Regions from separate parts of the Pantoea sp. SGAir0418 genome, predicted to be linked through region 2. Evidence: predicted binding sites of a transcription regulator. Region 2 holds the regulator's gene; each other region holds the start of a gene.
What was found. Region 2 encodes PurR, which represses purine synthesis genes. Its sites were predicted from a motif close to CANGCAAACGTTTGCNTG; they were not measured.
Positions count from the first base shown of each region.

Region 1 (7,327 bases), 210 kb from region 2:
CGGCGTCTGCGCGCCGCGCAGGAACAGCAGCGTCAGCACCGCCACTTCGGCGGCATTCAGCTGCAGATTGCCAAACGCCGAGTTGCAGAAACGCTGTTCATATTTGCTGACACGCTGACCGAAACCGCTGTTAGCGGTGACCAGATGCTTTTTCACCAGCTCATCGAGCTGAGCCTGCACCTCGCTTTCGCTCAGGTTCATTACCGGCTCACGGTTAGATTTCTGATTACAGGCGGTGACCACGCCATTGAGGGATAACGGATATTGATCCGGCGTGGTGACCTGCTTCTCCAGCAGGCAGCCGATCACGCGCAGTGCCTGCGCGGAGAGAACCATCTTCATTAAGTGTTCCTTTTATTATTGTCCGCGACGATCCGGGTTCCATTCGCGCCAGGTAAGCGCCGTCAGCACATGATCCTGCCAGCGGCCATCAATCAGTAAATAGTCTTTGGCGTAGCCCTCTTTTTCAAAACCGAGGCGCGCCAGCAAATCACCACTGCGCTGATTGTGCGGCATATAGTTGGCCATGATGCGATGAATGCGCTGCTGGCGCTGCATATAGCGAATCGCCGCCTGCAGCGCCTCAAACATCATGCCCTGCCCCTGCCACTTCTCTCCCAGCGAGTAGCCGAGATAGCAGGCATGAAACGATCCGCGCAGCACATTGCTGAAGTTGGCGACGCCGCGCACTTCATGCTCTTCCGGGTCCATCAGCACAAAATAGAACGCGGAGCCCTGTTTATGCATGTCGGCAATTAAACCCAGGCGTGCCTGCCAGCCAGAGGGATAACAGTGGCTCTCATCGCGCACCGGTTCCCAGGGTTTAAGAAAGGCGCGGTTTTCGGCGTAGTAATCCGCCAGACGCCAGGCATCGCGTTCATGTACTAAACGCACCACCAGACGATCGGTGGTAAGCCGCACGCGCGGGCCAGCAGAGCGATAGCCAAACATCATGACTCCTGAAATCCATAACGAAAGAAAGATGTACGCCAGCGGCGTTACTTCTCACTATAACCGTCACCCCGGCTGCGGTAAAACCCCGCGCATCGCTCACGGCAATTGATTCCGATTAAGGATTAATTTCTCTTCAGGCTGGATAAAAAAATATCATCCTGAAAACGCTATTTTTCCCGCCGGAGCAGGCAGAAAATAGACCAACTGGTCACTTTTCCTTCTCACTTGCTCAGGATTCAGCATGTCACGGGTTGCGCGGGCACGACGCCTTGGAAAAACGTTTCTGTTAGTCGATAACATGCTGGTGGTAATGGGATTCTTTGTGGTGTTTCCCCTGATCTCCATTCACTTTGTGGAACAGCTTGGCTGGGCCGCGCTGCTGGTGGGCATTGCGCTCGGCCTGCGCCAGCTGGTGCAGCAGGGGCTTGGCATCTTCGGTGGGGCCATTGCTGACCGTTTTGGCGCGCGGCCGCTGATTGTCACCGGCATGCTGATGCGCGCTGCCGGTTTCGCCTGTATGGCGCTGGCGCATCAGCCGTGGCTGCTGTGGCTGGCCTGCCTGCTGTCCGGACTGGGCGGCACGCTGTTCGATCCGCCACGCAGCGCGCTGGTGGTGAAACTGGTGCGGGCACGCGAGCGCGGACGCTTCTTTTCGCTGCTGATGATGCAGGACAGCGCCGGCGCGGTGCTGGGCGCGCTGATTGGCAGCTGGCTGCTGGCGTGGGATTTCCGTCTGGTGTGCTGGGTCGGTGCGGCGGTGTTTGTCGTCGCCGCCATCTTTAACGCCGTGTGGCTGCCAGCATGGCGCATCTCTACGGAGCGTATCGCCATGCGCGAGGGAATGCAGCGCGTGTGGCGCGACCGCCGTTTCCGCCTGTATGTCTTTACCCTGACCGGCTATTACATTCTCGCCGTGCAGGTGATGCTGATGCTGCCGGTCATGGTCAATCAGGTGGCGGGCGCACCGGCGGCGGTGAAGTGGATGTACGCGATTGAAGCGCTACTGTCACTCAGCCTGCTCTATCCGCTGGCGCGCTGGAGTGAAAAGCGCTTCCGCCTTGAGACACGCCTGATGGCCGGGCTGTTTCTGATGACCTTCAGCCTGCTGCCGGTTGGCATGACCGATTCGCTGCCGTCGCTGTTTTTGCTGATCGCCGTTTTCTATCTCGGATCGATCATCGCTGAACCGGCACGTGAAACCCTGAGTGCGTCCCTGGCCAGCGCCCGGGCACGCGGCAGCTACATGGGGTTCAGCCGGCTCGGTCTGGCAATTGGCGGGCTGATTGGCTACTCCGGTGGCGGCTGGATGTTCGATATGGGCCAGCAGCTGGCCCTGCCGGAGCTGCCGTGGATGCTGCTCAGCACCGTCGGTATGATCACGCTGCTGGCGCTATGGTGGCAGTTCCAGCCGCGCCAGGTGGCACCAGCGATCTTCAGCAGCTAGTTTGCCGGTTCAGGCGTTCTCTTCCATACTTCCCGCACGTCCGGAAAAAGGGTGACCTCCGTCACCCTGAGAATCACAGGAGAAACGGGATGAAACTTTACATCTACGATCACTGCCCTTTCTGCGTCAAAGCACGCATGATATTTGGCCTGAAAAACCTGCCGGTTGAGCTGATTGTGATGCTCAATGACGATGAAGCAACGCCGAAAAAGCTGATTGGCCAGAAAATGGCGCCGATTCTGCAAAAAGCCGATGGCAGTGCGATGCCAGAGAGCATGGATATCGTGCGCTTTGTCGATAATCAGGATCGCCAGCCGCTGCTGACCGGCAAGCAAAATCCCGCCATCGCCGACTGGCTGCGACGGGTCAATGGCTACATCAACAAGCTGCTGCTGCCGCGCATCGCTGAGGCCGCGTTTGCTGAATTTGCCACCCCCGAAGCGCGTGATTACTTCCGCGAAAAGAAACAGGCCAGCCTCGGTGACTTTGCCGAACTGCGTAAGCATGCCCCGGGTTTCATCAAAAATATCAGTGATGATCTGCGCCAGCTGGATAAATTGATCGTCAAACCCAATGCGGTGAACGGCGAGTTGTCTGAGGATGACATTCATCTGTTTCCGCTGCTGCGCTCGCTGACGCTGGTTTCCGGTATCGAATGGCCGAGCCGCGTCGCCGACTACCGCGATAACATGGCGAAACAGACGCAGGTGAATCTGCTGTCGTCGATTGCGGCCTGATGGCGCTGTGATGAGAAGCGCGCGGCTGCGTTTCTCATCTCTCTCCTGGTGACACCTGGCCCTGAATCAGGCAGGCTTAAGGCTGTTTGGCCGTATCAACCAGGAAGAAGAAATCATGAAGAAGGCGTTTCCCGGGCTGTTTGCCCTGTTTTTTGCCGTGCTGCTCAGCGGCTGTAACCAATTGACGCAATACACCATCAGCGAGCAGGAAGTGAATCAGGCGCTGCAAAAGCGCAACAACTACGAGAAAGACATCGGCGTGTCCGGGCTGGTGAATGCCCATATTGTACTGACCGATCTGAGCAGCCAGATTGGCCGCGAAGAACCCGGCAAAGTGACGCTGTCTGGTAAAGCCAACATCAACGTCAGCTCGCTGTTTGGTCCGCAGCAGGCCGAAATGCAGCTGAAGATGAAAGCGCAACCGGTGTATAACGCGCAGCAGGGCGCCATTTATCTGCAGGACCTCGAAATCGTCGACGCACAGGTGCAACCTGAGAAGATGGCGTCGATCATGAAAACCCTTACGCCGTATCTGGACGAATCCCTCAAGCGCTATTTCAATGAAAAACCCGCCTACGTGCTAAGCGCCGACCGCAGCAAAGGCGAGGCGCTGGCGAAGAAACTGGCTAAAGGGCTGGAAGTGAAGCCTGGCCAACTGGTGATTCCGTTTACCGATTAACGTTGCAAGCGGCCGTTCTCAGTGGCGGCCATGCATAGCGTGGCAGGATGCCGGCATGATTCTGCACGCGCCTGCCACGCTGCTACGCAATTTGCCGCGCCTGCGGTTATTTCTCTCCCGCACTGCAAAATCCCGTGCAAACGGTTGCCCGCCCCCTTATGATTAGTCCCCGGCCTAAACGAGCCATTTCGTTTTCACCTCAGCCGGAGCCTTTTTCAATGACAGCCCAACCCCAGCAAATCACGATTCGCCGCCCTGACGACTGGCACATCCACCTGCGCGATGGCGCGATGCTCAATGCAGTGCTGCCCTATACCAGCGCGGTGAATGGTCGTGCGATTGTCATGCCAAATCTGGTTCCGCCGGTCACCAGCGTTGCGGCTGCCGAAGCGTATCGCGCACGCATCATGGCGGCGCTGCCTGCTGGGCATCACTTCACGCCGCTGATGACCTGTTACCTCACCGATTCGCTCGATGCGGACGAAATCGAACGCGGCTTCCTCAGCGGTATTTTTACGGCGGCAAAACTCTATCCGGCACACGCCACCACCAACTCCAGCCATGGCGTCACCAACATTGCCTCCATTGCCAGCGTGCTGGAGCGCATGCAGGAAATCGGTATGCCGATGCTGGTGCACGGCGAAGTCACCGATGCGCACATTGATATCTTTGATCGTGAAGCGCGTTTCATCGAAACCGTGCTGCAGCCGCTGCGCCAGCAGTTCCCGGGCCTGAAAGTGGTGATGGAACACATCACCACGAAGGAAGCTGCGGAGTATGTGGCCGCCGGCAATGAACTGCTTGGCGCGACCATTACGCCACAGCATCTGATGTTCAACCGCAACCACATGCTGGTGGGCGGCGTGCGCCCGCATCTCTACTGTCTGCCCATTCTGAAGCGCAACATTCATCAGGAAGCGCTGCGTAACCTGGTGGCAAGCGGCAACCGTCGTGTCTTCCTGGGCACCGACACGGCACCGCACCTGCGCCATCTGAAAGAAGCCAGCTGCGGCTGTGCCGGCGTATTTAATGCGCCGACGTCGCTGCCCGCTTATCTGACCGTGTTTGAAGAGCTTGGCGCACTGGAGCATTTTGAAGCCTTCTGCTCTGAGAACGGCCCCAGGTTCTACGGCCTGCCGCTCAACGACGGTACCCTGACGCTGGTGCGTGAGCCGTGGACGGTGCAGGAGAGCATCACGGTCGCTGACGATACGCTGGTTCCGTTCCTCGCCGGTGAAACCCTTAACTGGCGCATCAAAGAATAATCATCTGCCGCTTGCCTTCGGGAATTTTATACTGTACAAATAAACAGTATATTATCCCGGAGGCGTTTATGCGTGTTGAAATTACCGTAGCAAAGACTCAGCCCCTTCCCGCCGGTGCACTGGATGCACTGAGCGCTGAACTCACTCGCCGTATCTCCCGCGATTTTCCCGACGACAATCATCACGTCAAAGTGCGCTATGCCGGTGGTAACCAGCTCAGCGTGTTTGGCGGCTGTAAAGAATCACGCGACCGCATCAGCGATATTTTGCAGGAAACCTGGGAAAGCGCTGACGACTGGTTTATTACCGATTAACCGCCACTGTGCCGTTTTTGCCGGGCCCGCCGCCCGGCTTTTTTGTTTTTATTTCCCGCTCGCCAGAAAAACCCGCGCCAGCTAGACTCTGATTAAACGATGTCCTATTCTTGCCTCGTCGTGCTTACAGGAGGTGTGTTGCACATGACTACTGAAAAACCAGAAGAGGCGATGACGTTTGGGGAATTACTGGCCTTCATTGCTGAACAGCAACGCCGTTTGACCGTGCTGGAAAATGCCTTTGCTACGCTGACCTTCTGTCTGGACGATCGCGCCAGCCAGCTGCTGGCTCACAATCTGACGCTCGAAGCGCAAAACCAGAATCATGACGCTCAGTTACAGCAGCATTTTGCCCGGCTGGCGGACGAGATCCATCGACGCAAAGGGCAGTTGCCTGCCGAGTCGCAGGGATAATTTCAGATTTTTACCCTGGCGTTTAGCCCGTTAAAGTTTTAATGCTGAGATGCCGATAATCGGTATGACGACACGTTGCGCTGCGACAATAAATACCCAGCTGCGTAAGGCGTTTATTTATTCGTTGAAAACCGGCTTTTGGCTGCTTTTATTTTGCTGTGTTTTTAGTCACCACACTTTTTAACTACTGTACTGTTAATTCCATGTTATAATTATCTCGCTAGTGCAAGATACAGACGCATTGAACCTCGAAAGCACTTCGTTTAACGAGTAATAAGGAGGTTATAATGGACAGAAGTAAAGACGTCATCCAGACCCATCCGCTGGTGGGATGGGATATCAGCACCGTTGACAGCTATGACGCCATGATGATCCGCCTGCACTCGCTATCATCGCAGGACCAGAAAGAAGAAGAAGCTGACGTGGGCCCAACATACTGGCTGACAACTGACGTAGCCAGACAGTTTATCTCTATCCTCGAAGCTGGCATTGCAAAGATCGAGTCCACTGAGCAATACCTACGCGATAATCGCAAGCACTAATCATCACCATCGCGTGAAAAGGCACCCTACAGGGTGCCTTTTTCATGGGCGCACTCTTTTGATATGCTATTGAAAAAAATCGCCGTTTTGCAGGAGTGATGTCGTCATGGTTTATGATCTGATTGTGGTGGGAAGTGGTTCCGTCGGAGCTGCCGCGGGTTTCTACGCAACCCAGGCGGGCCTGTCGGTGCTGATGATCGACAGCGCGCACCCACCCCACAGCCAGGGGACGCATCACGGCGAAACCCGCCTGATTCGTCACGCTTACGGCGAAGGTGAACGCTACGTGCCGCTGGTGCTGCGCGCCCAGACGTTATGGGATGAGCTGGAACGCCAGAGCGGCGAACGCATCATGCACCGTAGCGGCATTCTAAATCTGGCGCCGGCCAGCTCGGATTTCATTCACAACGTAATCGACAGTGCTAACCGCTGGCAGTTAGCGGTGCAGGTGTTACAGGCCGATGAGGTGCGTAAACGCTGGCCGCAGCTTAGCGTTCCGGACGGCTACGTAGGCGTATTTGAGCCCAACTCAGGTTTCCTGAAATGTGAACAGGCGGTGCGCAGCTGGGTGCAGCTGGCGGAACAGGCCGGCTGCGCGCAGCTGTTTAACTGCCCGGTCAGCGCGATTGGCCGCGAGGGCGATCTGCAGCAGGTCACCACCAGCGATGGCGTATTCCGCGCGCGCAAGCTAATGATCAGCGCCGGCACCTGGGTCAGTCAGCTGGTGGACAATCTGCCCGTTACGCCGGTGCGCAAGGTGTTTGCCTGGTATCAGGCCGATGGGCGCTACAGCGAAAATAACCAGTTCCCCGGCTTTACGGTAGAGATGCCGGATGGCAGCCATTTCTACGGCTTCCCGGCAGACAATAATGCCCTGAAAGTGGGACGCCACGATGGCGGTCAGCCGATGAAGACGCCAGCAGACCGCAAACCGTTCGGCAGCATCGCCGCTGACGGTAACGAAGCCTTTAGCTTCCT
Region 1 is NZ_CP027911.1:2,455,916-2,463,242, forward strand. It holds gene C1N84_RS11400 (DUF480 domain-containing protein) at 1-342, opposite strand, end outside; gene rimJ (ribosomal protein S5-alanine N-acetyltransferase) at 358-951, opposite strand; gene mdtH (multidrug efflux MFS transporter MdtH) at 1,196-2,398, shown strand; gene grxB (glutaredoxin 2) at 2,488-3,135, shown strand; gene C1N84_RS11420 (lipoprotein) at 3,251-3,814, shown strand; gene pyrC (dihydroorotase) at 4,033-5,079, shown strand; gene dinI (DNA damage-inducible protein I) at 5,148-5,393, shown strand; gene C1N84_RS11435 (hypothetical protein) at 5,538-5,807, shown strand; gene bssS (biofilm formation regulator BssS) at 6,095-6,349, shown strand; gene solA (N-methyl-L-tryptophan oxidase) at 6,456-7,327, shown strand, end outside.
Region 1: a site for PurR is predicted at 3,948-3,965, ahead of pyrC (dihydroorotase). Genes of this name have one in related genera too.

Region 2 (7,327 bases):
AATTGACGCGCTTCTGTTAAATACTTCTGCACGTATCACCTGCGTAATTTAAGAAGAGAGCGGGGTGAAATCCCCAAAGAATGCGCGACCTAGTGTAGCGGTAGCCCGCACTTCCGCCAAACATTGATCGCATTTGGCTGCGCCATTTGTGTAAAGTTTGCGCGCCGGCAAATTAAACCTTGCGGCGCAAGCTGTGATAAACTGCCACAAACTTCGCAGAGGCTGAAATTATGTTTACCGGAATTGTGCAGGGCACGGCAGAAATTGTCGCCATTGAAGAAAAAGAGTTGTTCCGCACCCACACCGTGCGCTTGCCTGCTGAGCTGCTGCCCGGCCTGGCGCTGGGCGCCTCGGTAGCGCACAACGGGTGCTGCCTGACGGTGACCGCCATTGACGGCGATCGCGTCAGCTTCGATCTCATCAAAGAGACGCTGCGCATCACCAACCTCGGTGAATTACAGGTTGGTGACATCGTGAATATTGAGCGCGCCGCGAAATTCAGCGATGAAATTGGCGGACACCTGATGTCCGGCCATATTATGACCACCGCCGAAATCTGTAAAATTATCCAGTCAGAGAATAACCGCGAAGTGTGGTTTAAATTACAGGACGCTGAGCAGATCAAATATATTCTGCATAAAGGATTCGTCGGCATCGATGGTATCAGCCTGACAGTCGGTGATGTCACCAAAAGTAAGTTCTGCGTGCACCTGATCCCGGAAACGCTGGAGCGCACCACGCTGGGCGCGAAGAAGCTGGGGCACCGGGTCAATATCGAAATCGATCCGCATACCCAGGCGATTGTCGACACCGTTGAACGTGTGCTGGCGCAGCGTGATGCCGCGGCCGCGCTGGCGGCACAAACGCTGCCGGACGCTGAGTAATCGCGAATAAAAAAGGCGCGGTAAGCGCCTTTTGTCCTGGCTCGGAAATCAACGCGCCACGCGCAAACCGCCTTCAGCGCCGCGGCTGAAAACTACCTGCCACAGCTGAATATCGCGCGCGCGAAACGCACCGGCGCAGGCGTTGAGGTAATAGCTGAACATCCGTTTGAAACGCTCGCCATACTTCTCCGCCAGCTGCGGCCATGCCGCCTGGAATCGCTCGTACCAGGCCATCAGCGTGGTGTCATAATCCGCGCCAAAGTTATGCCAGTCTTCCATGATGAAGTGAGATTCGCTGGCATCGGCAATCTGCCGTACCGACGGTAAACAGCCGTTGGGGAAAATGTATTTATCGATCCACGGATCGACGTTCATGTCGGTTCTGATCGCCCCAATGGTGTGCAGCAAAAACAGGCCTTCCGGTTTCAGGTTACGATCAACCACATCGAAGTAGGTGGCATAGTTTTTCGGCCCGACGTGTTCGAACATGCCCACCGACACGATGCGGTCAAACTGCTGGTTCAAATCACGGTAATCCTGCAGCAGAATGGTCACATCCAGACCGGCACAGCGCTGCTGCGCCATTTTCTGCTGCTCGGCAGAGATAGTCACGCCATGCACTTTCACCCCGTAATGACGCGCGGCGAATTCCGCCAGTCCGCCCCAGCCGCAGCCGATATCCAGCAGCGTCATGCCCGGCTCAAGCTGCAGCTTGCGGCAGATCATATCCAGCTTGTCCTGCTGTGCCTGCTCCAGCGTTTCCGCGCTTTTCCAGTAGCCGCAGGAGTACTGCATAAACGGATCGAGCATCAGTGAAAACAGGTCGTTGCCAAGATCGTAGTGCTCTTTACCAACAATCCAGGCGCGTTTCTTTGACTGCAGATTGGTGAGGCGCGCCGCAGCAATGCGCAGCGTGTCTTTAAAATGGTGCGGTAACTGCTTATCCAGATGATGTTTCAGCACGCGGTGGAAGAACATATCCAGACGTTCGCACTCCCACCAGCCGTCCATGTAGCTTTCACCGAGGCCCAGCGATCCCTCCTGCAAGACCCGTTTGAAAAAATCCGCATGTCTGACCTGAATATCCCAGGGGCGTGTGCCGTTGATGTGAATGTCCGCCCGCTCCAGTAATTCATGGGCGATACGAAACCATTGGTTTTCTTCAAGGCTCACTTCTTCTATACACGATGAACTCATAGCTTCTCCATCACCTTTCCGATTTGAACCTGAGAAAAAGAATAGTCAAATTCCTCAGGCCTGTGAGAGAACTCACGGAAAATCCGTGCGCCAGATAGCCGACGTACTACAGAGGTATGAATCTGAATAGAAATGTCTGCCACAACTCCGGAGGTGAATATCGTGCAGACGCCATCCCAGCGACAGTGTCGCTAAAAAATACGATCATTATGTTATTGATTTGTTGCAGAAATGCTGACCCACTGAGTATATGCTCACGCAGGTCAGTATTCAATGGCTTATCGTTAGTTTGCTAACGATAATCGTTGCCTTAGCAATTATCTTCGCAGGGACGGGAAGCGTGAGCAATATCACTTTGTGCGTTGGCGCTGCGCTGCCACAGGAAACCGGCCCAGGCGAGGATCACCGTGGCGACCATGACCAGCGTGGTATGTAACAGCGCCTGCTGCAGACCGGCGGATACAATAAGGCTGGCGAGGAAGCATAAGCCCAGCTGCAGCAGATTCTGCAGGCCGGCCGCTTTGCCGGTGGCCTGCGGGAACGGGGCGAGGGCGCTGGACACCACAATCGGGTAAATCGCGCCATTGGCCAGCGCCATGCCGCAGAACGGCAGCAGCAGAGCCACCAGCGGCGGCGTGGTGATCAGCGCCACCGCAAACAGACCCAGAATGCTCAGACTGTAAATCATCAGCAACCACGGCAGCAGCTGCGCACCCTGAAAACGGTTCAGCAGTGCGCGACAGCCAAACCCGCCCAGCAGGAAGGCGATGGTCTGCGGAATATAGCTCAGGCCAATGTCCGCCGGGCTCAGACCCGCGGCGGCGAGGATAAACGGCGAGCCGGTCAGCCAGGCGAAGAAACTGGCGGAGCAGGCGGCATAAATCAGTACGTTACCGCTGTAAATACGCGTCGCCAGCAGCGTCAGCCAGCCCGGCTGCGGCGCGCTGTTGTGGCGCGCACGCGGCGAGCTGGCCAGTTTCAGCGTGCCGAACAGCAACACCAGCGTCACCAGCGTGAGCGCGAGGAAAATGGCGCGCCAGTGAAAATGGGCCATCAGCCAGGCCCCCAGCAGCGGCGCCAGCGCCGGTGACAGCGCCACCAGCGGCATAATCGTGGCAAACACTTTGTTGGCTTTGGCCTGCGGATAGCGATCAACCACCAGCGCCTGCCAGCTCACCGCCGCGGCGCACACGCCTACCGCCTGCACAAAGCGCAGCGCCAGCATCAGCCAGACGTTAGTCACCCACAGCATGGCAAGACAGCTCAGCGCAAACAGGCTCAGGCCCGCCAGCAGAATGGGTTTACGGCCGAAGCGGTCCGACAGCACGCCCCACAGCACCTGCGCACAGGCAAAGCCGCCCAGAAACAGGCTCAGGCTGGCGCTGATGGTGCCCGGTGCGGAAGCAAAGTCGCGCTGCATGGCGCCGAAGGCGGGTAAATACATATCGGTGGCCAGAAAGCCGAGCATGCTCAGCACGGCAAGGTAAGGCAGAAATCCTTTGGATGACAGCATGGTTTTTCTCATTCGGCAGGTTGAACGGCGGGGAGTGTAAAAGGGGGCAGCGGGCTTTGTGAAACGCTAATATTTGCAGGGTGCTGTTAAAATTTTTGAAGGGAAAATTATGTGGTCAGAATATGCGCTTGAAGTGGTGGACGCGGTTGCGCGCACCGGCAGTTTTAGCGCGGCGGCGCAGGAGCTGCACCGCGTGCCCTCTGCCATCAGCTATACCGTGCGCCAGCTGGAAGGCTGGCTGGCGGTACCGCTGTTTGAGCGGCAGCATCGCGAAGTGGTGCTGACGGCAGCAGGCGAGCATTTTGTGCGTGAAGGGCGTTCTGTTATCAAAAAAATGCTGGCCACGCGCCGTCAATGTCAGCAGCTGGCTAACGGCTGGCGCGGTCAGCTCAGCATCGCGGTAGATTGCATCGTCAAACCGCAGCGTACCCGCCAGCTGGTAAAGGATTTTTACCGCCATTTCCCCGATATGGAGCTGATCATCAGCTACGAAGTATTTAACGGCGTGTGGGACGCGCTGGCTGATGGTCGTGTCGATGTGGCGATTGGCGCCACCCAGGCCATTCCGGTCGGCGGCCGCTTCGCCTTTCAGGATATGGGCGCGCTCAACTGGCGCTGCGTGGTGAGTCCGCAGCATGCGCTGGCCCACAGTCCGCAGCTGGATGACGAAACCCTGCGCGCCTGGCCGTCGCTGGTGCTGGAAGATACGTCGCGCGCGCTGCCGCGCCGCATGACGTGGACGCTGGATAACCAGCGGCGGCTGGTGGTGCCGGAGTGGGAAACCGGGCTGGATTGCCTGCAGGCCGGATTGTGCGTGGGCATGGTGCCGGGCCACCTGGCGCGCCCGCTGCTGGACAGCGGCGCGCTGGTGGAGCTGGCGTTGCCGCAGCCGTTTCCGGACAGCCCGTGTTGCGTCAGTTGGTCTGAGCAGCGCGCGTCACCGGCGCTGGCGTGGTTACTGGAATATCTGGGCGATGCGGAGACGCTGAACCACGAGTGGCTCAGCGAGAAGGCGGCTTAACGGCGGTAATCGCGGAACGGGCCATCGGCCACGGAGCGGCGCTCAATCAGCGTGGGCTGCACTTCAATGGTCTGCGGCTCTTCGCGTTTGCTGGTGATGCGGTCCAGCAGCATCTCCAGTGCCTTTTCCCCCAGCTGCGCTTTCGGCTGGTGCACGGTTGTCAGCGCCGGGGTGAAGTAGCGCGCGTTGCGCACATTGTCATAGCCAATTACCGAAATATCCTGCGGCACGCGCAGTCCCATCTCGTCGGCCGCGCAAATCGCGCCCATCGCCATGATATCGCCGCCGCAGAACACCGCCGTCGGGCGCTGTTTCTGGTTCAGGATCTGCTGCATTGCCTGATAACCTGACTCCGGTTCGAAGTCACCCTGCACAATCCACTCGGGACGGACGCTGATGCCCGCTTCCTGCATCGCCTGCAGAAAACCCGCATGACGGCCACCACCGGTGTTGCGCTCCATCTGGCCGGGGATGGCACCGATGTCGCGATGGCCGCGCTCAATCAGGTAACGCCCGGCGAGGTAACCGCCGTGGAACGCATTGTCCTGCACGGTATCGGTAAAGTCCCCGCGCGATTCGCCCCAGTCCATGACCACCATCGGGATATTGCGGTTCTCTTCCAGCATCTGCAGCAGATCGTCGGGATATTCGGAGCACATGACCAGCAGGCCATCGACGCGCTTTTGCGCCATCATCGAAAGATAAGCGCGCTGTTTTTGCAGATCGTTATGCGCGTTGCCGAGAATCAGCGTGTAACCACGCTCAAAGCAGTGATTCTCCACGGCTTCAATAATTTCGGCGAAGTAGGGCGCTTCGCTGGAGGTCGCCAGCAGGCCCAGCGTCTTGGTGTGATTCACCTTCAGGCTGCGGGCCACCGCGCTCGGTGAGTAGTGCAGCGCTTTAATCGCTTCCCATACGGCGTTACGCGTCTCTTCCGCGACAAAACGCGTTTTGTTGATGACATGCGAAACCGTGGTGGTTGAGACCCCGGCGCGTTTCGCCACATCTTTAATGGTTGCCATGAAAATGGTACTCCTGGGCTTATCGCAACTTACTGATAAGTATATTGTTAAACGTTTGCGTCTGCTAATGGTTTTGCGCCCTGAATATCAGGGCTAATCTGCTTAATCGGGCAGGGAAACATCCTTCAGCAGGCTGTCAATGCAGCATGCGCTAAATCTGTTGCGCAACGAAAGGCGGCGATTCTAGCAAGCCGGGGCGGATAACACGAGATTTTTGCCCATCACTGTGCGAAAATTATTTAACCATGCAAACTGTGTGACTAAGGAGTTGTGATGAGTACCGATTTAAAACTGGCATTGACCACCACCGCCGCTGCTCTGCTGATGATTATTGCCTTTAGCTTTACCGCCATTCTGCATTAATAAAAAAGCCGGTGCTGCTGAACAGCCACCGGCTTTTTTGTTGCGCAACGCTGAGGTTAGCGCACGGTTTTCGGCGTCATCATACGGCGCGCGCCAACGTAATGCTTCTGCCAGTAATCCTCGCCCAGCGCGCTAATCTGAATGTCCTTACCGGTGCGCGGAGACTGAATGAATTTACCATTGCCCAGATAAACCCCGACATGGTCGGCGGTGCCGCGGTTGTTGATGCGGAAGAACACCAGATCGCCTTTCTCCAGCATCTCGCGCTTGATCGGCGCGGCGTCGCGCAGGTGATACATCTCATTAGCGGTACGGGGAAATTTAAACTTCACCAGATCTTTGTAGGCGTACCACACTAAACCACTGCAGTCGAAACCGGTGTGCGGTGAGGTGCCTCCCCACTGATACGGTTTACCCAGCTGGCCCATCAGTTTCGTCATCGCGGTTTCACGTGCTTTTTGATAGCGCAGGCGGTGGGCCTTGCTCATTTTAATGCCGCTCAGCTGCTGCACTTCATCATCAACGGCAACGTCACGCGATTTTTTCGCCAGCCGCTGATGACCATATTTTTTCGCACTGAGCTTAAGTGAGGATTTGCGCTGCGTGGTGTGCTGAAGTACCGTTTCGCTTTTCTGCTGTTTTTTCAGCCTGAACTTCTGTACTGACGTCAGGCGTGACTTTTTGCTGGTGGTTTTCACCGGGCGTCGTTTGCGACGCTCATCTTCACGCGCGTTCTTTTTCTCCGCTTTCTGCAAACTGGCATTAACCGGCGCATGCGGAGAAGCCGCCGCCACATTAAAGAACAGTTGGGCAAAAGCCAGTATGAAAAGCGTAATCAGTAAACGCATAGTCCGGTTACAGGTTAAGCCGTCGGCAGGAAGCCAGACCGCGGTAAAGTTAGAAAAATCTGATCGACGATCAGCACCGGGGCAATTCTAATCCACTTTTTTTGCAAAAGGTAAGGTCTTTTTCCATTAATCTGTCACGGTACTGAAAGTGGGGCAAAAATGAGCGATTTCAGCTGTTTAACCCAGCGGAATTATTGCTAATTATTAATTGATTAATGCTTATTAATGATATGAAAATGTTATTCGTGGCGCGCGAACTTAACAAACATGGCGATATGCGCCGGCTAAGGCAAAATCCCGTTTTCAGTCGCGGGGCGAAGTCGCTACAATAAACAAACACGAAGTGAAGGATTAAGGAAGGCAAAAATGAGTACTGTTGAAAAAATTCAGCGCCAGATCGCAGAAAACCCGATCCTGCTGTACATGAAAGGTTCGCCGAAACTGCCAAGCTGCGGTTTCTCTGCGCAGGCGGTACAGGC
Region 2 is NZ_CP027911.1:2,250,465-2,257,791, reverse strand. It holds gene C1N84_RS10380 (MATE family efflux transporter) at 1-32, opposite strand, end outside; gene C1N84_RS10375 (riboflavin synthase subunit alpha) at 231-884, shown strand; gene cfa (cyclopropane fatty acyl phospholipid synthase) at 933-2,081, opposite strand; gene punC (purine nucleoside transporter PunC) at 2,392-3,594, opposite strand; gene punR (DNA-binding transcriptional activator PunR) at 3,704-4,615, shown strand; gene purR (HTH-type transcriptional repressor PurR) at 4,612-5,637, opposite strand; gene C1N84_RS10350 (cytochrome bd-I oxidase subunit CydH) at 5,911-6,000, shown strand; gene C1N84_RS10345 (C40 family peptidase) at 6,057-6,848, opposite strand; gene C1N84_RS10340 (Grx4 family monothiol glutaredoxin) at 7,215-7,327, shown strand, end outside.

Region 3 (7,327 bases), 170 kb from region 2:
AGTAATTCCAGTCCCAGGCGCGCAGCGGGAAGCTGTGGTTTTGATCGGCGATCAGCTGCTGAATATCCGCCGCTTCACGCCCGGCGCGCGCCGTCGCGGCGGGCACGATGTTGCGCATAAAGGACTGGGCGGCTTCCGGCGTTTTCGCCATCTGATCCTGCAGGCTCCATGCTGCGAAGCTGTCGAAGCCCAGCAGACTGGCCTGCTGCGCACGCAGTTGCGCCATGCGCGACACGATGGCGCGCGTGTCGTTGTCGTCACCCTGCTCGCTGCGCGTCAACGCCTGCTGAAACAGCGCTTCGCGCGTGGCGCGCACCGTCAGCGACTGCAGCACCGGCTGCTGGGTGGTATTTTGCAGAGGGATTAGCCATGCGTCGTGCAGCCCGCGCGCCTCGGCGGCATCCTTCGCCTGTGCCAGCGCCGCCGGCGACAGGCCGTCCAGCGCCGCCGCGCTGCTGACGGTATAAGCCGCGGCGTTAGTTGCCGCCAGCAGCCGGTTACCGAAACGCGTGCCCAGACTGGCCAGCTCCTGGTTACAGGCGCGCAGTTGCGCTTTATCGCTCTCACTCAGGCTGGCGCCGGCCAGCTGAAAGCGCTGCCAGGTGACTTCCACCAGCCGCATCGCTTCGGCATCCGGGCACTGCGAGCCGCGCTGCCGATACACGCTGTCGAGCCGCGCAAACAGCGCCGGGTTAAGGTAGATTTCGTCATTGAGCGCCGTCAGCTGCGGCGTGATCAGCTCATCAACCTGCTGGAGCCGCTCGCTGGTATTGGCTGAGGTCATCGCGGCAAAAACGGGGTACACCCGGTTTAGCAGGCTACCGCTGCGCTCCAGCGCTTCATAGGTATTGGCAAAGGTTGCCGGCTCGGGGTTGCTGGCAATGGCCGCCACTTCCTGGCGCTTTTCGGCAATTCCGGCTTCCAGCGCCGGCAGGAAATGCGCTTCGTCGATCAGATCAAACGGCGGTGTCTGGTACGGCAACGGGCTGACGTTAAAAAACGGATTGGCACGTGAAGTCATTATCGCTCCTGATAATCAGCAACGCCGCAGCCACCTGCGGCGGGATGCTTTTATCCTGGCAGTTTCGTCGCCTGGCAACAACCTTGCGCGTGCGTATGGCTTTCCCGCTGCCACACGCACTTACCGTTGACCCAGGTTTGCGCGATGTTACGGTCATCACCCAGCGTCATCAGGACAAACAAACGCTGATGGATATCGTCGCTGTTGGCCATGCGCAGCTGCTGCAGTGGTGATACGGCAGGATCGATCACCACAAAATCTGCCTCTTTACCGGGGTTGAAGTTGCCGATTTTGTCATCAAGATCCAGCGCATGGGCGCCGCCCAGCGTAGCGTGGTAAATCGCTTCTGCAGCGCTGAGTTTGTACTGCTGCAGTTGCCCCACCTTATAGGCTTCACCCAGCGTCTGCAGCATATTGAAGGTAGTGCCGGCGCCAACATCGGTGCCCATGCCCATGCGCACGCGCTGCTGCCAGCGGCGTTTAAGATTGAACAGCCCGCTGCCGAGGAACAGGTTGGAGGTCGGACAAAAGGCCATCGCCGAATCGGTGTCATGCAGGCACTGCCATTCGCGATCCTCCAGATGCAGGCAGTGGGCAAATACGCTGCGTTTGCCGGTGAGCTGATGCTGGTGATACACATCAAGATAGCCGTCATGGGCGGGAAACAGCGTTTTTACCCAGGCGATCTCCTGCTGATTTTCGCTGAGATGGGTATGCAGCCAGGTGTCGGGAAACTCGTTTTTCAGCTGCTGCACTTTTTCCAGCAGCTGCGGCGATGAGGTCGGCGCAAAGCGCGGCGTCAGCGCATAACCGAGACGCCCGCGCTGGTGCCAGCGCTGAATCAGCTCACGCGTCTGCTGATAACTTTGCGCCGGCGTTTCGGTCAGTTCCGGCGGTGCGTGGCGATCCATCATTACCTTGCCGGCAATCAGCCGCATCTCCAGCTGTTCGGCGGCGCTGAACAGCGCGTCTACCGATTGCGGATGCACCGTACCAAACACCAGCGCAGTCGTGGTGCCGTTGGCCAGCAGCTGTTGCAGGAAAAACGCTGACATGCGCGCCGCGTGCGCCGCACAGTGGTACTGGCTCTCGACCGGAAAAGTGTACTGATTGAGCCACTCCAGCAGCTGTTCACCGAACGCGCCGATCATTTCGGTCTGCGGATAGTGAATATGGGTATCCACAAACCCCGGCAGGATCAGCTTGCCGCGCAGATCGATCACCTGCGTTGATTCCAGGTGTTGATGTGCCGGCTGCCAGCGCTCCAGACTCACCACTTTGCCGTCGCGCAGCGTCAGCAGACCGTCTTCGAGGTAGCGAGCCTGGTCGGCGAGGCCATCGGGCTGGTCGGCCAGCGCGGGGAAATCAAAAAAACTGGCGCGCAGGCGGGTTACAACAGAGTCAGACATGACGCTTCCTTCAGGGTGTAATGCAGGTTTCAGATAGATATAGCAAAGATATTGCAAACCGCATGCCAGGCAAGCCCATCCAACAATCACTTTAAATTCAGATGAATACACAATTTCAGCGCGATTATCGTCGCAAAAATTACAGGCAATCGTATGCGTAACCGATTGCCTGTTCGTGGTATTGCCCTTGCGCATTGCGCTGGCGTTATACGCCGGGAAAATGAACCTGATCGGGCACGCTCATGGTGCAGGGCTGCACCGCAAACGTGCAGGAAAGATTCTGCAACACGCCGCTCACGCTTTTCAGGAGCGCCGCTGCGGGGTTAATGCTAAGGTGTGGCAGAGAACCTGAAATCGTATAAGGAACAGTGAGATGATTATTTTTGTTACCGGTGCTACCGCCGGTTTTGGTCAAAGTATCACCCGCCGCTTCATTGCTACAGGTCACAAAGTGATCGCTAGCGGACGCCGTGCTGAGCGTTTGCAGGAATTAAAACAGGAACTAGGCGACAACCTGTACACCGTGCAGCTGGATGTGCGTAACCGCGCGGCTATCGAAGAAGCCATCGCCGCCCTGCCCGCCGAATGGCGTGATATCGATGTGCTGGTTAACAATGCCGGGCTGGCGCTGGGCGTCGAACCGGCACATAAAGCCAGCGTTGAAGACTGGGAAAATATGATCGACACCAACAATAAAGGGCTAGTGTATATGACGCGCGCCGTGCTGCCTGCCATGGTAGAGCGCAACGTCGGTCACATCGTCAACATTGGCTCAATTGCCGGCAGCTGGCCGTACGCCGGCGGCAACGTGTACGGGGCAACCAAGGCGTTTGTGCGCCAGTTCAGCCTCAACCTGCGCACCGACCTGCACGGCACCGCGCTGCGCGTCACCGATATCGAGCCTGGCCTGGTGGGCGGCACCGAGTTTTCGAACGTGCGCTTCAAAGGTGACGATGGCCGCGCGGATGCGGTGTATGAAGGCACCACAGCGCTGACGGCGGAAGACGTGACGGAAGCGGTCTATTGGGTGACCACGCTGCCGAAGCACGTCAACATCAACACGCTGGAAATCATGCCGGTGACACAAACCACCGCCGGACTGAAAGTGTTTAAAGGATAAGCAAGCTGCGCGTGGCGGCCCGTCGGGTCGCCCTGCGCGGCCGGTTCAGGCCTTGCCCCAGCCGATAACGATAATCAGCATGCCGCTGAACGCCACCAGCGCACCGCCCCAATCCCACGCACTCAGTTTGACGCCATCGACCAGCCGCAGCCAGATCAGCGCCGTTAACACATACACGCCGCCATAAGCCGCATACACCCGGCCGCTGGCTGCCGGATGCAGTGTCAGCAGCCAGACAAACAGCGCCAGGCTGGCTGCGGCCGGTAACAATAGCCAGGCGCTCATGCCGCGCTTCAGCCACAGCCACGGCAGAAAACAGCCGGTGATCTCGGCAATCGCAGTGATAAAAAACAGCAGCGCGGTTTTCACCAGCATACAAAGTCTCTCTGATCGTTAAACAAACCGCTCACCGCTGGTGAGCAAAGAAGCAGCGATGATATACTGGCAGACAGTGTTGTGACAGCCGCCCTGCGCGCTGTGCTGGAGTTAACGAAAGGAAATGACGATGAAAAAACTGTTTTCCGCCCTGCTGGCTACCACGCTGACCGCCAGCGTATTGCTGACTGCGCCGCTGGCTGTCGCTAAGACGGATCGCCTGATTATCGAAGATGGCAACAACGCGGCCAGCAACGAGGCGGCGCGTCAGAGCAAAGAGCAGTGGAACGATACGCGCAACCTGCGTAACAAGGTAAATACCCGCGTGGAGAAAGAGTTCGATAAGGCAGACCGGGCCTTTGATACCCGCGACGCCTGCGAAAAAAGCTACAACGTTAATGCGTACTGGGAACCGAACACCCTGCGCTGCCTCGATCGCCGCACCGGCCGTCCGCTGGCGCCGTAACGCGCGCCAGCTGCTATAGTTTTCACGGGAATGACGCAACAAGGAGTGAGTGATGAAAAAACGTAATGCAGTTGTGTTGCTAATGGCGCTGGCGTTACCGCTGGCGGTGCAGGCGTCCTGCGAAAGCGTGCGCGCCGATATCAGCAAAAAGATCATCAACAATGGCGTGGCGGAATCGGATTTTACGCTGGATATCGTGCCGAACGATCAGGTTGATCAGGCAGGCGGTCAGGTCGTTGGCCACTGTGAAAACGACACGCAGAAAATCGTTTATAAGAAAAACGGTCACGATGCGGACAGCAGCGTGCCGGACAGCGCGGGCAGTTCGCAGGATGCTCCCGCACAGTAATCCCTTCGGGCGGCTGGTCGGCCGCCCTGCTTTATTCCGCTTCCGGCCGCTGACGCGGCATCAGCCACGCAATCCACAACGTCAGCAGCGCAATCAGCAATGCCACCACAAATACCCAGTGCAGCGAACTGGCAATCTGCCCGGTCCAGAAGTGTAACTGTTCCTGCGGCAGCGCCTGACGGCTCTCCGGTGCCATAATTTTCTGCATCGGATCGCTGGCCTGCGGCAGCCGCAGCGACAGGTTAAGGTTGAGCACCGCGCCCATTATCGCCGTGCCGATGGCTGAACCCAGCATGCGGCTGAACATGATCGAGGCGGTGCAGATGCCGCGAATTTCATAGTGCGCATGATTTTGTACCGACACCAGAAAGGTGGTGCTGGTCATGCCCATCCCGGTGCCAATAACAAACGCCGTCAGCCCGGCCTGCATGATGCTGCTGTCGGCGCGCAGCAGCAGTAGCAGCGCGCTGCCGGCAATCAGTAAAAACGCGCCGAGCTGCGCGGTAAAGCGATACGAGGTGATCAGCATCAGGCGCCCGCTGAGCGTACTGGCCAGCGGCCAGCCAATTGACATCATCGCCAGCGCGCTGCCCGCCTGCAGCGGCGTGCCGCCAGTAATGCCCTGAATCCACGTCGGCAGAAATGCGCTGATGCCCATCATGGTGGCCCCGATAATCAGGTTCCCGGCATTGCCGGCCACAATCAGGCGGCTGCGCCACAGCGCCAGCGGAAACAGCGGCGCATCGGCGCGCTGCTCGTGATGTTTCAGCCGCCAGCCGGCCAGCAGCGCCAGCGCCAGGAACGGCACCAGCCAGAAACCCAGCGCTTCCGCCTGTAACAGCGCCACCAGCAATGCGGTGACGCTGATCATCAACCAGCAGCTGCCGGTCAGATTCAGCGTTGCGCCCTGATGCTGTTCGCGCGCCGGCAGAAAACGCGCCAGCAGCAGCATGGAGAGCAGACCAATCGGCACGTTTACCCAGAAAATCACCGACCAGTTAAAGTGCTGAACCAGCCAGGCACCGCTCAGCGGACCGATGACGGCCGCGACGCCCCAGACGCTGGAGAGCCAGCCCTGCACGCTGGCGCGCTCGCGCGGCGAGTAAATGTCCGCCACGATGGTGGTGGTCAGCGGCATAATCGCCCCGGCACCGAGGCCCTGAAAGGCACGAAACACAATCAGCCACGTCATACTATGGGCAAAACCGCACAGCACCGAGCCCAGCAAAAACAGCGTTACGCCGATGAAAAATAATCGTTTGCGGCCCCAGATGTCCGCCAGTCTGCCATACAACGGGACGCTTACCGCCTGCGTCAGCAGATAAATAGAAAATACCCAGCCAAACTGCGCGAAACCGCCAAGATCGGCAATGATGGTTGGCATGGCCGTGGCCACAATGGTGACCTCAATGGCAGCCATAAACATCGCCAGCATGCAGGCAATCAGAATCCAGTGGCGATGTTCCGTTTGTAATTGTGCGCTTTCAGTCATACGTCTCCCTTTTTCTTACAAGGCTAGTCGAAATTTCGCCGACTCAGTTTCCTCTGCGTGCGCCTGTTTGTGACAATGTCACCTATCTTGATGAAAATTTTTTATTGTCGAACGACACCTTATTTCATGCGGGTTTCGCTTAGTTTTACCACTTTTGTATCTACCTGATTTTGCCGTGAAAACTGGCAATGATCATCAAGCATTGCTATAGCTCTAAAGGCAGTTTCTGGTTTTTCACTGTGAAAAAGCCGGGAAACAGTCATTTTAACTGCAATTTGACAGCGTGCTGGATTTTCGTCTGTGTATTGCACCGCATAACGCCGGTATGCTGAAGATAACGTCATAAAATCAATCGATTTTTTCAATCAGGGAGACGCACGCTATGCACAATGCATCGCTCGCCCGACGTGCCGGGCTGGCACTGCTCGCCATCGTGGTGGTGATAGCCCTGCTGGTGTGGGGATTAGGGCTGGATACGCTGCGCGACCGCAAGGTGGATTTACTTTACCTTGGGCAGCAACACCTGTACTTAGTGTTCTGGTCGATGTTATGCGCTTTACTGGTTGGCATCCCGAGCGGGATTTTGCTCAGCCGTCCCTTTGCCCGTCGCTGGGCTGAATATGTGATGCAAATCTTCAACGTCGGTAACACGCTGCCGCCGCTGGCTGTGCTGGCGCTGGCGATGGTGATTGTCGGCATTGGCGATCGCCCGGCGCTGATCGCCTTGTTCCTCGCCTCGCTGCTGCCAATTGTGCGCAACACCTATGCCGGTCTGAGCGCGGTGCCGCCGTCGCTGATTGAAGCCGCCAACGGTATCGGCATGACCAAACTGCAGCGGCTGCGCCGGGTTGAACTGCCGAATGCGCTGCCGGTGATCCTCGCCGGGGTGCGCATCGCGACCGCGATTAACGTCGGCACCGCGCCGCTGGCCTTTTTAATTGGTGCCAGCAGCTACGGTGAGCTGATTTTCCCCGGTATTTATCTCAACGACTTCCCGACGCTGATCCTCGGCGCAGTGGCCACCGCCCTGTTTGCCCTGATCCTCGACATGCTGCTGGCAGCATTGGGACGCGTCCTCAGCCCGCACTCTGCGGC
Region 3 is NZ_CP027911.1:2,078,682-2,086,008, forward strand. It holds gene dcp (peptidyl-dipeptidase Dcp) at 1-1,021, opposite strand, end outside; gene guaD (guanine deaminase) at 1,072-2,430, opposite strand; gene ydfG (bifunctional NADP-dependent 3-hydroxy acid dehydrogenase/3-hydroxypropionate dehydrogenase YdfG) at 2,804-3,550, shown strand; gene C1N84_RS09550 (YnfA family protein) at 3,596-3,922, opposite strand; gene C1N84_RS09555 (DUF1283 family protein) at 4,056-4,391, shown strand; gene C1N84_RS09560 (DUF1161 domain-containing protein) at 4,444-4,740, shown strand; gene C1N84_RS09565 (MDR family MFS transporter) at 4,772-6,232, opposite strand; gene C1N84_RS09570 (hypothetical protein) at 6,352-6,576, opposite strand; gene C1N84_RS09575 (ABC transporter permease) at 6,615-7,327, shown strand, end outside.
Region 3: a site for PurR is predicted at 2,573-2,590, ahead of guaD (guanine deaminase). Genes of this name have one in related genera too.

Region 4 (7,327 bases), 1.4 Mb from region 2:
GTGATGGCATTCATCAGGAAAAAGTGGTTCGAATTGTTATGTAGCGAATGCCGAATTTAATGATCTTCATCTCTTCTGGTAAGAACAAATCTCAGCATTAAGTCATATAACATCGGCCTCAATGGTATTAGCGATTATCGGAACCGGAAGGGTAATGATAAACGCTACGGCTAATATCCAGTAAACGACAGCTGCGACGGGTACCGATGTCGAAAGTGGTTTGCAGGAAGTTGACCGCCTGACGCTTTTCATTCGTAGTGAAGAAGTTTTTCAGCACGCTTTGCAGCATCTCCTTGTCGGAGCTCAGGGTCTGCAGCTCGCGCGTAAGGTTCTGCAGTTTATCCTCCAACTCCTTGATTTTGCGACCCTCCTCTGAAGAAAGCCCGGAGAACTTCTTCTTCCAGCTATAGAAGGTGGCCTCGGAAATGCCCAGCTCCTCACAAATCTCCCTGACTTTCACTCCCGTTTCAGAAGCTTTAATGGCATTTGTGATTTGCTCTTCGCTATATCGTGACTTTCTCATAAATGCTCTTACCTTTCTTATCAATTAGTGGATGAGAATTACTGTATTAATATCTGGTACTGCAAAAACGGTATTAATGCAGTATTAAAGTGCGCGATTAGAATTGCGAGGGTTAAATTAAGTTATTTAGAATAAATATCATCATGGGATAAATCTTATTTTATTCTGAATGCCATTGAACGCCTTCCTGGTGCTGGGTTTTTGATATAGATTCATTCCATCCCAAATGCAGAAAAATACGACAATCATTGGAAATTCGGCATAGCCTGCTTGCAAAAAACTCAGGATATGCCTGTGAACTTTTGTCCTGAATTCGGGTTGAAATCGTTTACATCCATCGGGCTTCGCACCAGGTTTAATCGGAATTTTCCTGAATTTAATCGCTAAACTCTGACGCGAGTCTCATTTTTCGGACCAGCCTGGTTTGAAGTTATTAAATTGTGTCAGGCCCACTGAGCGCTTGTTAATTCATTTCAAGGACGTTGTACCGAAAAGCAGTTGCTGTACGTAATACTAAGGACCAGTCAATGAAATTGAGCGTAATGTCTAATGCCGCCTGGATGATGTCTGAGAAGATCGTCTCGGTATTCGGCGTCATATTTGTGACCTCCTACGTGGCAAAATCCTTTGGCCCAACGGTGTTTGGTCAAATGGCGTTTTCGACCTCGCTGTTCTCCATGGTGCAAACCGTGGCGATTTTTGGTACCGAAACCATCCTGTTCAAGCGCATCAGCAAAAGTGCGCCGAAAGGCCTGCGGCTGATGACCGTGGCGCGGACCATGCGCCTGGTGCTGCTGTTGCTGACATCAATCCCGGTGTTGATTTGGGTCTGGTACAACATGCAGGAAAACTTCCTTGCGTTTGCACTGGCCTCGTTTATCTCGTCGGTGTTTGTCACCCAGGACACCTTCAGCGTTTATAACAATGCGCGGCTGGCGTCGCGGCTCAATACCATTGCTAACTCGGCCGGCTTGCTGCTGGGCTTTGCCATGAGCTTCACCATCGCCTGGCTGCATCTCAATCCACTGTGGCTCACCGCCTCGATTGTGGCCGTCACACTGGTGCCGTACGCCATCAAGCGCGTCAATTTCTATCGCGAACATCAGGATCTGGCACCGCCGCAGGACAAGCGCACCACCTACCTGCGCTACCTGATGTATGCCGGCCTGCCGCTGGCCATCTCCAGCATCTTTATCTCGGTGCAGGTGAAAGCCGCACAGATGTTCCTCGCGGGCATCGCCTCAGCGCGCGACCTTGGCCTGTTCGCCGCCGCGAATACCATTTCGGCTTCCTGGATTTTTATCCCGGTTGCCATCATCACTTCCTGCTTCTCGGAGATTTTCCGCGAGCGTGGAGCAGCCGCGATCAAGCTCACCGCGCGGCTGAACGGCTATGTCATGGGAGTTTCATTGCTGTTATTAGCGGTGATCGCCTTGTACGGCGAAAAAATCATCATCGCTTTATATGGTCACGAGTACACACAGTCCGGAAGTCTCATTACGTTACTGTCGTTAGCAACCTGCTTTTCGGCAATGGGGACCGTCGCTTATCGCTACATGGTGAAAGAGGGCGGGTTTAACTATCTGTTGAAGAAGATCATTTGTCTGATGGTCATCAGCCTGCCGCTGTCGTGGTGGCTGATCCAGGGCTACGGCATCATGGGTGCCGCCTGGAGCGTCTTCATCACGGAGTTACTGTCCCTGACCGTAATGAATTACTTCTTCAAAAACGGCGTCATCCAAAAAATTCAGGTTTCCTCACTCAACTACAAAACCTACAAATGAGGTCAGATATGATCAGGTTGAAAGACGAACTCAGAAGAAGCGTACAGTATTTCATCAAAAAGATGCCCTGGGCTTACCAGGATCGCATCTACTACTTTCACAAATTCCGTAAGCTGCCGAACCTGCGTCAGCCGAAGGTGTTCAATGAGAAAGTGCTGTATCGCAAATTCGTCTACGGCGACTACCAGTGTTATGGCCGCCTGTCGGACAAGTTTTCGGTGCGTGAGTACATTGCCGAAAAGGTGGGCAGTGAGTATCTGATTCCGCTGGTTTATGAGACCAGCGATCCGCACTCACTGCATACGCTGCCGAGCTGGAAGAACACGGTTATTAAGCCGAATCACGGCTCCAACATGGTCGAGATCCTGCTGGAAGAACCGGATGCGCTGAAAAAACAGCAGATTATCAGCGACTGCCAGCGCTGGCTGAAGACCGACTTCGCCAACGAGGCGCGCGAGATTCACTATCGCTATATTAAGCCGCGCATTCTGGTAGAGAAGTACATCGGCGATGGCAAAACCGCGCCGATCGATTACAAGTTTCACATGTTCAACAAGCGCGACGGCAATTTTGAATATGTGCTGCAGGTGATCTACAACCGCTGTAATCCGCTGCTGTCGATGAACTTTTACGTCAACAATCTTAACGAGGCGTATCACAAAATTCGTGATACCGGGCTGGATGTGTCACCGCTGCTGCCACAGCTGCAGCACGCGCTGGCGCTGAGTAAAACGCTGGCCAGCGACTTCGATTATGTGCGCGTGGACTGGTATATCGATGGCGAACAGATCTACTTCGGTGAGCTGACGTTCACGCCAGGCGCCGGGCTGGTCACCGGGTTGGATCGGGGACTTAATCAGATGATGGGTGATATGTGGATTCAGGATCGTCGCGATACGCAGAGATCGGACGTCACGGTGCCGGAAGTGCCACTTCCAGCCGTATTGAAGAAAATTTGAAATCACACAGCAAAATAAAAAACCCCGCTTAGCGGGGTTTTTTATGCGCCGCGTTTACGGCATTGGCCAGTCGGCTGGTGTCTGGCTCATCACCTGAATAAACGCTTCTTTGGTGATGGACATAAAGTTATGCACGTTTTCCATGCTCAGCGTAATGCCGAGCAGACCGGTAACAAACCAGCATGACATCGCTACGCCCACGCCGCCGCACATCAGCGCCATCACGTGGTGGCTGTTCTGACGCAATTTAATTTTCATGGTGCTGGCGAAGAACATCATTACCGCGCTGAGCAGTTCCCAACGCATGACGATCAGACTGGTAGTTAACGTAGCCATCGGCGAAAAACCTCTTGAGATCAGTAATATCCCTGACATTCATCGGACATCACTGGCGGCAGAAAAGGGAGGTCAGGGAAGCCCTTCTGTCGTCTTCATACAGCTTGAATCTGTGACTTGGGTCACATTATATCACTGGATTTGAAAATTTGAACAAAATTTAGACCTGGTATGGCAGGCAAAGAAAGGGCTGGAGGAAGGTGAAGAGGAGGGGAAAGGCGCGCCCGCGTGGGGCGCACTGACTTCAGCGTACCGGGCAGCACTCGCCGGTGGTGCGCTGGGCAAAGCTGTTCATGCCTTCGCTGCAGTCAAAGTTGACCAGACGCGGACGCTGCACCATCGCCTGGCGACGCATGCTGTGACGATAAGCGGTAGGGGTTTGCGAGAACTGACGGCGGAACACGCGCGAAAACGTCTGCTGCGAGTCGTAGCCGTACTGCATCGCAATGTCGAATACCGGACGCTGCGTCTGACGCAAGGCTTCGGCGGCCAGCGTGAGACGGCGTTCACGAATATAACCACCCAGCGTTTGTTTCGTAACCGTACGGAACATACGCTGCAGGTGCCATTTCGAGTAACCCGATTTTGCCGCCACTTCATCAATCGACAATGTTTTATCCAGATTCTGATCGATCCAGTTAGTCAGTGAATGGATGATTTCCTGTTGCATCATAGCCTGTTCCTTCTGCAAGGTTATCGCCTGGTTTGAAATTCGCTGTTTTGCTGGGGTGCGAGTATAATTCCTCAAGTTAACTTGAGGTAAAGGCCCTAAATGAAAAAAGAACGCAATTACCCGAAACCGGTGCTGACGCCGGGCGAAGTGGCGAAACGCAGCGGCGTGGCGGTATCGGCACTGCACTTTTATGAAAGCAAAGGCTTGATCAGCAGCACGCGCAATGGCGGTAATCAGCGCCGCTACAGCCGTGATGTGCTGCGCCGCGTGGCGATCATCAAAATTGCGCAGCGCATCGGGATTCCGCTGGCGACGGTCAGCGACAGCCTGATGCACGTGCCGGCGAATAAGCGCATGTCGACGCAGGAGTGGGACGCGCTGACGCAGCACTGGCGCGAAGAGCTGGATAAACGCATCGAAACCCTGACGCGTCTGCGCAACGATCTTGACGGCTGCATTGGTTGCGGCTGCCTGTCGATGCGCGACTGCCCGCTGCGCAATCCGGGTGACCGTCTGGGACAGCAGGGCTCCGGAGCGGTCCTGCTCGATCCGCAACAGGACGAGCCGCAGCGTTAATCCGCTATACTAGATGCCAACCCTTAGCAGCAAGGAATCGCGCATGATTACCGTTCACCATCTGGAAAACTCCCGTTCTCATCGGGTGCTGTGGCTGCTGGAAGAGCTGGCGGTGCCGTATCAAATCAAACGCTATCAGCGGGAAAATACCCTGCTGGCGCCGGACGAATTAAAGAAAGTGCACCCGCTGGGTAAATCGCCGGTGATTACCGATGGCAATCGGGTGATCGCCGAATCGGGCGCCATCCTCGAATATCTGCAGCTAAAGTATGACAGCGAGCATCTGCTGGCGCTGCATGAGGAAGAGGAGCAAATTCAGGCGCGTTACTGGCTGCACTATGCTGAAGGTTCGCTGATGCCGCTGCTGATGATGAAGCTGGTGTTTGCTCAGCTTGGTAAAAAGCCGGTGCCGTGGCTGCTGCGCCCGGCCGGCGTGGCGCTGAGTAAAGGCATTCAGAAAGCGTGGCTGAACAAGCAGCTGGCGCTCCACGGGCGCGTGATTGAGCAGCATCTGAGCCAGCAGCGCTTTTTTGCCGGTTCACGCTTCAGCATTGCCGATGTGCAGATGAGTTTTCCGCTGCTGGCGTTGCAGATGCGCGGCGCGCTGGGTGAGATGCCCGCCACGGCGCGCTGGCTGGAGAATATGCAGCAGCGCGCCGCGTGGCAGCGCGCGCTGGAGCAGGGCGGCCCGATTCAGTTCAATAACGGCTGAGGCGCAGCGGTAACGCAACGAAACAGGACGCCGCGACGCGCTGTCGCGGCACCGCAGCAAACCATCTGAAATGCCAGCCTTTTTCCTCCGTGATTTCCTGCTCCCGCTAGCGTAACGCCAGCCATAATGGCGCCAGAGCTGCGCATTATCCTGCCTGCCAGGTGATTAGCAGTTGAAAACGCCACCCCAAACGCCAGATAATCGTTTGCCTTTTTTCCGCGTCACCCCTTTTTGACCTGGAATACGCGGCCACGTAATCGTTTGCCTGCTTTTCTCTCTGAGACATCTTCACCAGGATGATGCGCAAACGCGAGCCGCGCGGTGACCTATATCTTAAAAAACACAGAGGAATAACTATGTCTGGCGAATCACGCCCGGCCAGGGGAAAACTGGACGCCTGGTTCCACATTTCAGCACGCGGCAGCAGCGTGCGGCAGGAAGTGCTGGCTGGCCTCACCACCTTTTTAGCGATGGTTTATTCAGTCATCGTGGTTCCTGGCATGCTCGGTAAAGCGGGCTTCTCACCGACGGCGGTGTTTGTCGCTACCTGTCTGGTGGCCAGCTTTGGCTCCCTCATCATGGGACTGTGGGCCAACCTGCCGATGGCGATTGGCTGCGCCATCTCCCTGACCGCCTTCACCGCGTTCAGCCTGGTACTGGGCCAGCACATTAGCGTGCCGGTGGCGCTGGGCGCGGTCTTCCTGATGGGCCTGCTGTTCACGCTGATTTCCGTGACCGGCATTCGCGCGTGGATTCTGCGTAACCTGCCGATGGGCGTGGCGCACGGCACCGGCGTCGGCATCGGCCTGTTTCTGCTACTGATTGCCGCCGATGGCATTGGTCTGGTGGTAAAAAACCCGGCGGCAGGCCTGCCGGTGGCGCTTGGTCACTTCACCTCTTTCCCGGTGATCATGGCGCTGATCGGGCTGGCGGCGATTTTTGGTCTGGAAAAACGGCGGGTACCGGGCGGCATTCTGCTGACCATCATTGCGATTTCGCTGCTTGGGCTGATTTTCGACCCGGCGGTAAAGTGGCAGGGGCTGTTTGCCATGCCGAGCCTGCGTGATGCCAGCGGCCAGTCGGCAATGTTTAGCCTGGATATCATGGGCGCGCTGCAGCCGGTGGTATTGCCGAGCGTGCTGGCGCTGGTGATGACCGCGGTGTTTGACGCCACCGGCACCATTCGTGCGGTGGCCGGGCAGGCGAACCTGCTGGATAAAGAGGGCCAGATTATCAATGGCGGTCGCGCGCTGACCACCGACTCTATCAGCAGCCTGTTTGCCGGACTGGTGGGTGCCTCGCCCGCCGCAGTGTATATCGAGTCCGCTGCGGGTACTGCCGCCGGCGGTAAAACCGGCCTGACAGCGATTGTCGTGGGTCTGTTGTTCCTGCTGATTCTGTTTATGTCGCCGCTGGCTTATCTGGTTCCGGCCTATGCCACCGCACCCGCGCTGATGTATGTCGGCCTGCTGATGCTGAGCAACGTGGCCAAAATCGACTTCAATGATTTCGTCGATGCGATGTCTGGCCTGCTGACGGCGGTATTCATCGTACTGACCTGCAACATCGTCACCGGCATCATGCTCGGCTTTGCCGCGCTGGTGATTGGCCGCCTGTTTGCCGGCGAGTGGCGCAAGCTCAACGCTGGCACGGTGGTGATTGCTGTGGCGCTGGTGGCGTTCTACGCGGGCGGCTGGGCTATCTGACCGCAATCCGGGCGTCAGTCCGAATTATTCTCTTTATCGCACACGCCGCACATCGGGT
Region 4 is NZ_CP027911.1:3,634,024-3,641,350, reverse strand. It holds gene C1N84_RS17010 (transposase) at 128-523, opposite strand; gene C1N84_RS17005 (oligosaccharide flippase family protein) at 1,051-2,307, shown strand; gene C1N84_RS17000 (ATP-grasp fold amidoligase family protein) at 2,316-3,266, shown strand; gene C1N84_RS16995 (YjcB family protein) at 3,321-3,602, opposite strand; gene soxS (superoxide response transcriptional regulator SoxS) at 3,847-4,275, opposite strand; gene soxR (redox-sensitive transcriptional activator SoxR) at 4,375-4,851, shown strand; gene C1N84_RS16980 (glutathione S-transferase family protein) at 4,895-5,563, shown strand; gene C1N84_RS16975 (NCS2 family permease) at 5,920-7,269, shown strand.
Region 4: a site for PurR is predicted at 5,814-5,831, ahead of C1N84_RS16975 (NCS2 family permease). Genes of this name have one in related genera too.